3 regions of the Burkholderia crassaminum genome follow, and region 2 is predicted to be linked to each of the others. Evidence: predicted binding sites of a transcription regulator. Region 2 holds the regulator's gene; each other region holds the start of a gene.
What was found. Region 2 encodes FliA, which starts transcription of late flagellar genes. Its sites were predicted from a motif close to CTAAAGTTTNNNNNNNNNNNGCCGNTA; they were not measured.
Positions count from the first base shown of each region.

Region 1: flgK (flagellar hook-associated protein FlgK) is a predicted target of FliA. The motif match lies at 2,822-2,848, and genes of this name have one in related genera.
Region 3: fliD (flagellar filament capping protein FliD) is a predicted target of FliA. The motif match lies at 1,769-1,795, and genes of this name have one in related genera.

Region 1 covers NZ_OZ183799.1:3,519,372-3,523,458, reverse strand. The annotation lists gene ACPTTF_RS16355 (flagellar basal body P-ring protein FlgI) at 1-767, shown strand, start outside; gene flgJ (flagellar assembly peptidoglycan hydrolase FlgJ) at 768-1,736, shown strand; gene ACPTTF_RS16345 (flagellar brake protein) at 1,955-2,710, shown strand; gene flgK (flagellar hook-associated protein FlgK) at 2,905-4,087, shown strand, end outside.
Region 2 covers NZ_OZ183799.1:236,651-240,737, reverse strand. The annotation lists gene ahcY (adenosylhomocysteinase) at 75-1,493, opposite strand; S-adenosyl-L-homocysteine riboswitch at 1,526-1,654, opposite strand; gene ACPTTF_RS01005 (RNA polymerase sigma factor FliA) at 1,742-2,476, opposite strand; gene ACPTTF_RS01000 (MinD/ParA family protein) at 2,499-3,317, opposite strand; gene flhF (flagellar biosynthesis protein FlhF) at 3,310-4,087, opposite strand, start outside.
Region 3 covers NZ_OZ183801.1:78,550-82,636, reverse strand. The annotation lists gene ACPTTF_RS33660 (dTDP-4-dehydrorhamnose reductase family protein) at 1-121, opposite strand, end outside; gene ACPTTF_RS33655 (DoxX family protein) at 530-943, opposite strand; gene ACPTTF_RS33650 (hypothetical protein) at 1,407-1,700, opposite strand; gene fliD (flagellar filament capping protein FliD) at 1,919-3,418, shown strand; gene ACPTTF_RS33640 (hypothetical protein) at 3,617-4,087, opposite strand, start outside.

The DNA of each region.
Region 1 (4,087 bases), 3.3 Mb from region 2:
GCAATGCCAAGAGCCTGCGCGGCGGCACGCTGCTGCTCACGCCGCTGAAAGGCGCGGACGGCCAGGTGTATGCGCTGTCGCAGGGCAACATGGCGGTCGGCGGCGCGGGCGCCAGCGCGAACGGCAGCCGCGTGCAGGTGAACCAGCTCGCGGCCGGCCGGATCGTCGGCGGCGCGATCGTCGAGCGCGCGGTGCCGAACGCGATCGCACAGATGAACGGCGTGCTGCAGCTGCAGCTGAACGACATGGACTACGGCACCGCGCAGCGGATCGTGTCGGCAGTCAATTCGAGCTTCGGCCCGGGCACCGCGACCGCACTCGACGGCCGCACGATCCAGCTGGCGGCGCCGGCCGATTCGGCGCAGCAGGTCGCGTTCATGGCACGGCTGCAGAACCTCGACGTCAGCCCGGACAAGGCCGCGGCGAAGGTGATCCTGAACGCGCGCACCGGCTCGATCGTGATGAACCAGATGGTCACGCTGCAGAGCTGCGCGGTCGCGCACGGCAACCTGTCGGTCGTCGTCAACACGCAGCCGGTGGTGTCGCAGCCGGGGCCGTTCTCGAACGGGCAGACGGTGGTGGCGCAGCAGTCGCAGATCCAGCTCAAGCAGGACAACGGCGCGCTGAAGATGGTGACGGCCGGCGCGAATCTCGCCGACGTCGTGAAGGCGCTGAACACGCTCGGCGCGACGCCCGCGGACCTGATGTCGATCCTGCAGGCGATGAAGGCCGCCGGCGCGCTGCGCGCCGACCTGGAGATCATCTAAATGGCAGCCTCTCTCCCGAACGCGAACGACCTCACGCAGCGCTTTGCGCTCGACGTGCAGGGTTTCGACGCACTGCGCGCGCAGGCGAAGCAGTCGCCGCAGGCCGGCGCGAAGGCGGTCGCCGGCCAGTTCGACGCGATGTTCACGCAGATGATGCTCAAGAGCATGCGCGACGCGTCGCCTGACGGCGGGCTGTTCGATTCGCATACGTCGAAGCTGTACACGTCGATGCTCGACCAGCAGCTCGCGCAGCAGATGTCGACGCGCGGGATCGGCGTCGCCGACGCGCTGATGAAGCAGCTGCTGCGCAATGCGGGGCAGGGCGCGGGCAGCGACACGGCGGCCGACGTCGGCGCGGGCGGCCTCGGCACGTCCGGTAACGAAGGCGGCCTCGCCGCGATGAACGCGATGGCGAAGGCCTACGCGAACGCGGCGAACAACGGCGGGCTCGCCGGCACGCGCGGCTACTCGGCCGGCAGCGCGCTGACGCCGCCGCTGAAGGGCGCGAGCGGCGTGCAGGACGCCGACGCGTTCGTCGACCGGCTCGCGGGCCCCGCGCAGGCGGCCAGCGCGTCGACCGGCATCCCGGCGCGTTTCATCGTCGGCCAGGCCGCGCTCGAATCGGGCTGGGGCAAGCGCGAGATCCGCGCGAACGACGGCTCGACGAGCTACAACGTGTTCGGCATCAAGGCGACCAAGGGCTGGACCGGCCGCACGGTGTCGGCGCTGACGACGGAATACGTGAACGGCACGCCGCGCCGCGTGGTCGCGAAGTTCCGCGCGTACGATTCGTACGAGCACGCGATGACCGATTACGCGAGCCTGCTGAAGAACAATCCACGCTACTCGGGCGTGCTGAGCGCGAGCCGCAGCGTCGAAGGCTTCGCGCACGGAATGCAGAAGGCCGGCTACGCGACCGACCCGAACTACGCGAAGAAGCTGATTTCGATCATGCAGCAGATCGGCTGACGGCCCCGTCGGCTACCGCTGTCATCCCCTCTGGACCGCGCCCGGCAGCCCGCCGCGCGCGGTTTCAACGTTTGCGCGAAAAAAATCCCCGTTTCGATCTAAACTTTCGGTCAGCACTGCCGCTAAGTGTGAGAGACCTGCGACCGGGCCCCCGTTCTGGCCCGGTTTTATTGCGCACCGGTTGCCCGGGCGCCCATGACAAGAAAGACCGGCTAGCCATGAATATCGAAACGTCGACGGACCCCAGCCTGGATGCAGGCCACTCCGGGCCCGACTATGCCCGCCGCAATCCGCTGGAAATCGGCGTGCAGCTGCGCAACCTCGTGAACCGCGGCGATTTCCTGACCGTCCAGTATCCGGGCGGCCAGCTCGTCACGCGCCTGCTCGAGGTGGATGTCGGCGCGCGGACGTTCACGTTCGACTGGGGTGCGCTGTCGGAGCAGAACGCCGGCATCCTGGGCGCGTCGCACTGCACGTTCGCGGCCGCGCCGGAGGGCGTGCGCGTCGAATTCTCCACGGGCACGCCGCGCGAGACGCGCTACGAGGGGCTGCCCGCGTTCGTCGCCGATTTCCCCGACGTCCTGATGTGCATCCAGCGCCGCGAGTATTTCCGCGTCGATGCGCCGGTCGTCGATCCGTACGTGTGCCGCGGCAAGCTGCCGGACGGCGAGAGCTTCCTGTTCGAAGTGCATAACCTGTCGCTCGGCGGCGTGGGGCTGCGCACGGCCGACGAACGCGTCGAGGCGCTCGAGGTCGGCACGCTGCTGCCCGACGTCGAGCTCGAGCTGACCGGCCACGGCAAGCTGTCGCTCGACCTGCAACTCGTGTCGCAGCGCTCGACGCAGATGCCGAACGGGTCGCGCCGCTACCAGCTCGGCTTCCGTTACATGTCGCTGCCGGGCAGCGCGGAGAACACGCTGCAGCGGCTGATCACGCAGCTCGAGATGAAGCGCCGCTCGCTCGCGCGGGCCTGACGCGCAAGCGGCGGCCGGCCCCGCCCGGGGCCGCTCGCGCAACGTGTGCGGCACTGCCGGCGCACGCTTTCACCGGCCGCGCGCGAGCGCGCGTCGCGCGTGCATTTTTTCCTCAATTTTTTCCAGAAGCGGCCGTTATACCGGGAGTCACGCAACCCGGCGGCCGCAGTGCGGCCGGCTTATCAGGATCGCGCATGTCCAACTCACTCATGAACCTCGGTGTCAGCGGCCTGAATGCCGCGCTCTGGGGCCTCACGACGACCGGCCAGAACATCAGCAACGCGGCGACGCCGGGCTATTCGGTCGAACGCCCCGTCTATGCCGAGGCAAGCGGCCAGTACACGAGCAGCGGCTACATGCCGCAGGGCGTGAACACCGTCACCGTGCAGCGGCAGTACAGCCAATACCTGAGCGATCAGTTGAACGGCGCGCAGACGCAGAGCGGCGCGCTGTCGACGTGGTATTCGCTCGTCACGCAGCTGAACAACTACGTCGGCAACCCGACGTCCGGCATCTCGTCCTCGATCACGAGCTACTTCACCGGGCTGCAGAACGTCGCGAACAGCGCATCCGACTCGTCGGTGCGGCAGACCGCGATGAGCAATGCGCAGACGCTCGCGAACCAGATCACCGCGGCCGGCCAGCAGTACGACGCGCTGCGCCAGAGCGTCAATACGCAGATCTCGAGCACCGTCACACAGATCAACGCGTACACCGCGCAGATCGCCCAGCTGAACCAGCAGATCGCGTCCGCGAGCAGCCAGGGCCAGCCGCCGAACCAGCTGATGGACCAGCGCGACCTCGCGGTGTCGAACCTGTCGAACCTCGCGGGCGTGCAGGTCGTGCGCAACAGCGACGGCTACAGCGTGTTTCTCGCGGGCGGCACGCCGCTGGTCGTCTCGAACACGAGCTACCAGCTCGCGGCCGTTACGTCGCCGTCCGATCCGAGCGAGCTGACCGTCGTGTCGCAGGGCATCGCCGGCGCGAACCCGCAGGGGCCGAACCAGGCCCTGTCCAGCACGTCGCTGTCGGGCGGCACGCTCGGCGGCCTGCTCGCGTTCCGCAGCCAGACGCTCGATCCGGCCGAAGCGCAGCTCGGCGCGATCGCGACCAGCTTCGCCGCGCAGGTCAACGCGCAGAACGCACTCGGCCTCGACCAGTCGGGCAACGTCGGCGGCAACCTGTTCACGACCGGCACGCCGGCCACGTACGCGAACCAGGGCAACACCGGCACCGCGACGCTGTCCGTGTCGTTCGCGAATTCGGCGCAGCCGACCACGAGCGATTACACGCTGTCGTACGACGGTACCAATTACACGCTGACCGATCGCGCGACCGGCACGGTGGTCGACCAGCAGAAGGGGCCGATGCCGGTTA
Region 2 (4,087 bases):
CGATCCGCGCCGTGCCGCCGTACCGTGTGCGCGTCGGCGACGCGAGCACGGCACCGCGGCGGCGGCGCATCGGATCAGTAGCGGTAGTGGTTCGGCTTGAACGGGCCGTCCTTCTGCACGCCGATGTACGAAGCCTGCTCGTCCGACAGCACGGACAGGTTCGCGCCGATGCGCGCGAGGTGCAGGCGCGCGACCTTTTCATCGAGATGCTTCGGCAGCACGTACACCTTGTTTTCGTACTCGTTGCCGCGCACGAACAGCTCGATCTGCGCGAGCGTCTGGTTCGCGAACGAGTTCGACATCACGAACGACGGGTGGCCGGTCGCGCAGCCGAGGTTCACCAGGCGGCCTTCCGCCAGCAGGATCACGCGCTTGCCGTCCGGGAAGATGATGTGGTCGACCTGCGGCTTGATGTTTTCCCACTGGTACTGGCGGGTCGACGCGACGTCGATTTCCGAGTCGAAGTGGCCGATGTTGCAGACGATCGCGTTGTGGCGCATCGCCTTCATGTGGTCGTGGCCGATCACGTGGAAGTTGCCGGTGGCCGTCACGAAGATGTCCGCCTTGTCGGCCGCGTATTCCATCGTCACGACGCGGTAGCCTTCCATCGCCGCCTGCAGTGCGCAGATCGGATCGATTTCGGTGACCCACACGGTCGCGCCCAGGCCGCGCAGCGATTGCGCGCAGCCCTTGCCCACATCGCCGTAGCCCGCAACGACCGCGACCTTGCCCGCGATCATCACGTCGGTCGCGCGCTTGATGCCGTCGACCAGCGATTCACGGCAGCCGTACAGGTTGTCGAACTTCGACTTCGTGACCGAATCGTTCACGTTGAACGCCGGGAACGGCAGGCGGCCGTCCTTTTCCATCTGGTACAGGCGGTGCACGCCGGTCGTGGTTTCTTCGGTCACGCCCTTGATGTGCGCGAGGCGCTTCGAGTACCAGGTCGGGTCGATGTCGAGGTGCGCCGCGATCGACTTGTACAGCGCGACTTCTTCCTCGTTGGTCGGCTTCGCGATCACCGAACGGTCCTTCTCGGCCTTCGAGCCGAGGATCAGCAGCAACGTTGCGTCGCCGCCGTCGTCCAGGATCATGTTCGCGAATTCGCCGTTCGGCCATTCGAAGATGCGGTGCGAGAACTCCCAGTATTCGTCGAGCGATTCGCCCTTGAACGCGAACACCGGCGTGCCGGCTTCGACGATCGCGGCAGCCGCGTGGTCCTGGGTCGAGAAGATGTTGCACGACGCCCAGCGGACGTCCGCGCCGAGCGCCTTCAGCGTCTCGATCAGCACGCCCGTCTGGATCGTCATGTGCAGCGAACCGGCGATGCGCGCGCCCTTCAGCGGCTGCTGTGCCTTGTATTCGTCGCGGATCTGCACGAGGCCCGGCATTTCGGTCTCGGCAATGTTCAGTTCCTTGCGGCCCCAGCCGGCCAGCGCCATGTCGGCGACGACGAAATCGTTGGAAGCTTTGGAATCGATAATGGCGTTCATCACGCCCTCCTTTCTAAAAAGTTTCTAGATTGGTGACGTGAGCGCCGTTCAGGAAGCGGGGCCGGCGCGACAACACGCTAAACGCGCGCCGCACGGCTGCTTGGTGAAGCCTTCCGAGCCTGGCGGGCCCAGACTGGCCCGTCGCAACGCTCCTCGGAAAACGGGAAGGATTGTAGCAAATCGGCGCGCAAAATGCGCACACCGATGCCAGGCGCGCGGCGTCGGCGCGCGCGGCCGTCAGGAAAGGGTCAGGATTCCGCGCCGACCCACGCCTGTTCGCGCAGCCGTGCGCGCAGGCGCGCGACGGCCTGGCTGTGCAACTGGCATACGCGCGACTCGCTCACTTCGAGCACCGCGCCGATCTCGCGCAGATTCAGACCCCGTTCGTAGTACAGCGACATCAGCAGCTTCTCGCGCTCCGGCAGCCGCTCGATCGCCTCGACGAGCGCTTCGCGCAGGTGCTCGTCGAGCAGCGCCGACAGCGGATCGGCGTGATCGACGCGATAGCGGTCGAGGAACGGCTCGTCGTCGGCCGCGCGGTCGAAATCCTCGTAGTAGATCAGCTGGCTGCCGTGCAGGTCCTGCAACATCCCCTGGTATTCGTCGAGCGGCATCTTCAGGTGCTCCGCGATCTCGGTCTCGCTCGCCGAGCGACCGAGATGCTGCTCGACCTGGTGCACCGCGTGCTCGACCTCGCGCGACGTCTTGCGCAGGCTGCGCGGCAGCCAGTCGTTGCTGCGCAGCTCGTCGAGCATCGCGCCGCGAATGCGCTGCGTCGCGTAGGTCTCGAACTGCGCGCCCTGGTCTTCCTTGTAGCGGCCGGCCGCGTCCATCAGGCCGATCATGCCGGCCTGGATCAGGTCGTCGAGGTCGACGCTCGCCGGCATCTTCGCGACGAGCTGCAGCCCGAGGCGGCGCACGAGCGGCGCATATTGCGCGAGCACGTCGGCCTGGGACATCTTTCCTTGAGCGTTGTACATCATGGCCCCCTCCTTCCGGTGGCACTCACGCGGCGTGTGCCGCGCCCGCCTCATACGACGGCTTGCCGCCCGCGTGCACGGCGCGGCCCGCGCCCGTTCGCGGGCGCATCGGCCAGTACAGCAGGTCGGCGGCAATCTGCCGGTAGTCGCGCGCGGCGGCCGACGACGGGAACGCGTCGACCGCCGCGCGCATCAGCTCGCGCGCATGCTCGACGAGCGGATCGGCGCTCACGCACCCCGCGTCGGCGATCGACACCGTCAGGTAGCGGCTCGCGACGCCCGCGAGGTTGTCGAACGCGACCTTCGCGTCCGCGTGGCTGCCGACGTGATTGGTCAGCACGCGGAACTGCGCGAACGCATGCGCGAAATGCAGCCGCTTCATGCACGCGTACGCTTCGGTGATCGCCTGCGCGGCGACCCGCGTCACGACCAGCACGTCGTGCGCTTCACGTGCGAGCGCCGAAAACGAACCGTCGGCGCCGAGCTGCGCGTCGACGAGGACGATGTCGGCCGGCCCGTCGATGAAATCGCTCAGCTGCGCGTCGGTGTAGCCGGCGCGCGCGAGCCGTGCGGCGCCGCACAGGCCGAAGCCGGCCGCGACCCGCGTGCGCTCGCCGTCGCGCAGCCACGCGCCCGCGAGCGTCGCGCTGGCCGAATGCACGTCGGCGCGCTCGTCGACGACGAGCACATCCTTGCCGAGCGACGCGAGCGCCGCCGCCAGGTTCACGACGGTGGACGTGCAGCCGACACCCGCCGGCCCGCCCGCCACCGCGACGATGCGCGACGCGCGCCCGGCCAGCAGGCGCCGCAGCCCTTCGGCCTGGTCGATGATCCGTTTATCCAAATCGCACCTCGTGCAGCTCGGCGGTGGAACGTGCGGTCAGTGCGGAAAGCAGCGTCGGCATGTCCTCGTCTTGCGGCACGAAGGGCGAGCCGTCGCGCGGTACACAGAACGCGCTCTTCAGCAGGAATTTGGTCGACGCGACGTACAGGTTCTCCGGCACCTTCTGGCCGGTCGACACGTAATGGATCGGCAGCTTGTAGCGGATCACCGTGTCGAGCACGCCGCCGAGGTGGGTCGCCTCGTCGAGCTTCGTGAGGATGCAGCCGGCCAGGTCCGGATGCTCGCCCGCGCTGCGGTACGCCTGCACGACTTCGTTGAGCGTGTCGCCGTGGCTCGTCGCGTTGAGCAGCAGCAGGCGCTGCACCGGCGCGTTCGCGCCGTGCAGCATCGCGATCTGGTCGGACACCGCGCGGTCGCGCTGGCTCATGCCGATCGTGTCGATCAGCACAATGTGCTTGTTGCGCAGTTCGGACAGCGCGAGCGCGAGGTCGCCGGCATCCTTCACCGCGTGCACGGGCACGCCGAGGATCTTGCCGAAGATGCGCAGTTGCTCGTGGCCGCCGATCCGGTAGCTGTCGGTGGTCAGCAGCGCGACCTTGCTCGCGCCGAAGCGCATCACGCAGCGTGCGGCCAGCTTCGCGGTGGTGGTCGTCTTGCCGACGCCCGTCGGCCCCATCAGCGCGAACACGCCGCCGCGCTCCATCAGCGCGTCCTCGCTGTCGAGCACCGGCAGGTTCGCCGCGAGCACCGACTGCGCCCATTCGGCGGCC
Region 3 (4,087 bases), on a different replicon from region 2:
GGTTGCGGATCGTCGCGACGAGGTTTAACGAAGACTCGCGGGACAGGGATGCGGCAACCGCTCGGCCCAGGAGGCCGGCGGCGCCGATGAGAAGGACGGTCGATTGCGGCACGGTAGCCATCTGTGAAAGGGGAACGGGGATTCCCCAGAGCCTATCGCAACTTTTGGGTGTGAGGCATCAATCGATGGCCTGGGCACCGCTTCACGCCGCGCAAACGCAAGAAAGCCGTGCCGATCAAATACGCGCAGGGGCTTCAACCCGGAGCCGATCAAGCTACGGATGCGTGGGACAGTCAAGCGAGCAACGAATGACGGGCAACCCGCCGCGATCATGGCAGCGCCGACACTGCTCGAATTAATCAGGAATTCGAATGTATCTGATGCGTGCCGGTCAGTGATCGAGGGCACATGGATTCCCGCCGCTCTGCGGCCCTGCGCTACCGCCACACGTCACGCCCCACTAACAAAACAAAGCCCGGCGCACTTTCGTGCACCGGGCTCCGAACCTGCACGGAAACTCCGCCCCGCCTTACTTCCGGTCGAGCGAATACCGCCCCGGCCCGGTCAGCGCGAGCAACAGCAACCCGCCGATGATGCTGATGTTCTTGTAGAAGTTGATCATCGCCATGTATTGCTCCATCCCCTGCAGCGCCCAGTAGCGATGGCCGATCAGCGCGGTCGCGAGCGTATAGGCGGCGAACACCAGTGCGAGCGGACGCGTATAGAAGCCGGCCGCGATCAGCAGGCCGCCGGCCAGCTCGACCGCCACCGCGATCGCGGCTGCCAGCTCGGGCGCCGGGTTCCCCGTCGACGCCATGTACGCGACGGTGCCCGAGAAGCCGTTCAGCTTCTGCCAGCCGAACAGCACGAACAGGACCATCAACAGCACGCGAGCCGCCAGCAGCAGCTCGTCCTTCTTCGACTCCAGCGAAACGTAACGCATAGCAATCACCCTTGAATTGACGGTTTGATGCATCCGGTGCCGAGATGCGCCGAAGCGGCGCGCCAGGTCGGCAACGAATCACTCCTCGCACAATCGGACAGCAAGCCGGCTGGCCCGCCGCCGAAGAATCCGTCTGGTCGCACCGTTCCCGGCGCGCTCCGGATCGGTTCTGGCGAAGCACGGATGCAGTCTACTGTCCCCACGGGAATCATCAATCCGTCAAAACATGATTCGCTGTATCAATTTAGTGGACAATCGAAGACAACATCGTCGATAGATAGCGGCCTGCGGGGAGTGCAAACCAACCTGCTCCATGATTCAAGAACACGAAAATGCCCCGCTTCTTTCAGGCCGCCTGATTCATTCGATATTTTCGACTTCAATTGACACGAATCGGTCACAGCTGTGCATCACGCACTGTCATTCAACGGCAATTTCAATATGTGATTCACGCAGGCCAACTTCATTCCCGCAACTCGACCGATATTGCAATCGATTGGGCATGTTTCAGAAAAAGACACATGGCCCGGGAATAAGCATTGGCAATGCGAAAACGTTTCGCGGGCATGCAGGCCGAAGTCACCCGCAACGGATATCGCCCAACAGGCAAGGATTTCAGCCCGATACCGGCCAGGGAGAACGCCTTCCACACGCCGTCGATCGACACGATGTTTAGCAGGGCAAGCGAAAAATCCGTGAATAAATACAACCAAAACGGTGTGTTAACGGCAAAAAATCGCAGACCTTTAGCCCTCACTCAATCACCCCGTTCCCGTCTGCATTTTTCTCAACAGGCATTACAAAAAATTACCAAGAAATACCGATTTAAATATACGATAGCGCACGTCCTTACGTTTTCCCGACACTCCCGTGAACCCCGGAACGCGTCTCGCCGGATGTGGCCTGCCTTCGAATCGCCGCAGGCCGTCGCGGCAGCCGCTCGTCACGGGATCGCTTTCCAACCGGAGACCATCCATGGCAATAAACACGCCCGTGAACAGCAGCGCGAATTCGAACAGCGTGATGCAACAGGCGGTGCAATCGATCATCAGCGGCTCGACCGGCAATTCGTCGGATATCAACGCGCTCGTCAAGGTGCTGGTGAACGCGAAGACGGCCGGCCACGCGGCGGCGCTGACGTCGGCGCAAGCCACCAGCACAACGCAGATTTCCGCATTCGGCGCGCTGTCGTCGGCGCTGGGTGCGCTCGAGGCAGGCCTCGCGTCGCTGAAGAACGGCGCCCTGCAGTCGACGTTCAACGCGGTCGCGAGCGGCAAGGGCCTGACCGCAACCGCAGGCGTCGGTGCGGTCGCCGGCACCTACACGGTCGGCGTCACGCAGATCGCAACCGCGCAGGCGCTGTCGTCGTCCGGCTTCGACGGGAACAAGGCGCTCGGCACCGGCACGTTGACACTGTCGCTCGGCAGCCAGTCGTTCAACGTCCCGGTCGGCGGCACGAACAACACGCTGTCGGGCATTGCGGCCGCGATCAACGCCGCGTCCGGCAACCCGGGGATCAGCGCAACCGTCATCAAGGGCACCGACGGCTCGCACCTCGTGCTCTCATCGACGAAGACCGGCTCGGCGAACGCGATCAGCGTCGCGGTCGGCGACGTGTCCGGGGACAACGGGCTGTCGAGCCTCGGCGTCAAGTCGACGGCCGACACGTCCGGCGGCGCATCGAAGATCGAATCGGCGAACAGCGCGGCCGCGTGGCAGCAGAGCACCGCCGCGCAGGACGCGAAGTTCACGCTCAACGGCATCGCATCGACCAGCGCGAGCAACGCGGTGTCGGGCGTGCTGACCGGCGTCACGCTGAACCTGTCGGCGGACGCGGTCAACGCGACCGGTCCGCAGACGCTGACGGTCAGCACCGATACGAAGGCGCAGGCGACGACGATCACGAATTTCGTGAACCTGTACAACACCGTCGTCAAGACGATGGGCACGCTGACGAGCTTCACGCCGGGCGCGAACTCGCAGGGCGCGTTGATCGGCGATTCGACGCTGAACACGATCCGCAACTCGCTCGCGTCGAGCGTCGCGCGCGGCGTCCCCAACGAGGACGGCAACGGGCACACAAACCTGATGACGCTCGGCATCTCGCTCGAGAAGGACGGCACGCTGAAGATCGACAACGCGAAGCTCGACAGTGCGTTGTCGTCCAACCAGGCGGGGGTCGCGCGTCTGTTCAACTCGAAGAACGGGATCGGCGCGCGTCTGGCCGAGCAGATCGAACCGTTCACGAAGAAAGACGGGATGATCGACGTGCGCACGAACGCGCTGAGCGCCGATCTGAAGCGCGTCACCAAACAGCAGTCGGACCTGACGGACTACGCCGACCAGCTGACCAAGCAGTATCAGGCGCAGTTCACGGCACTCAACGCGCTGATGGCCAAGATGAACTCGAACACGAAGTACCTGACGCAGCTGTTCGGCGGCGCCAACAGCAGCGGTACGCTGGCAAACAAGTGATGCGCGGCCGGGCCGCCCGATGACCGCGTCGGCGGCCCCCGGCCAATGGATCGGCCGGCTCGCGCCGTCGCGCGCGGCGTGCCGCGTCGCGACGGCGTTCATGCCCGGCGATCTGCTCGCACGTGCCGGGTTCGTTTCCCTGGTTCGCACCCGCGCGGCGGGCGGCCTGCCTGCGGGTTGCCCGACACGCGTGCGCCGTCAGCCGAGCCCTTCGACGCGATCGGCGAACAGATCGATCGCACGCGACACCTGACGCCCGAAATAGCCCGGCCGCTCGCGCTCGTAGGCGCGCAGCAACGACGTGCATTCACGCTCCGCCCAGCGCCACACGGGGCCCTGTTTCGCGAAGACCGGATGACCGTGCAGCTCGGCCGGTACCGTGTGCTCGTCGTCCCAGCCCCAGAAATACGCCTGGTAAGCGCGCGCGAACGGCATCCCCAGGTTGCTCGCCACGGTCTCGTCGTGGCGCAGCGTGAAATCGACGATTTCCTTGCGCGCGTGGCCGCCGATATCGTCGTGACGCGCCTCGATCCAGCAGTGATACCTCGCGAGCTGCGACAGATGCCGCGCGGTGCGGCGCCGCTCGCGCGTCGTGCATAGCGCATACAGGTTGCCGCCGCCGAAATCCAGCACCTCCCCACCCGCGTACGGCCGGTAAGGTTTACCGGT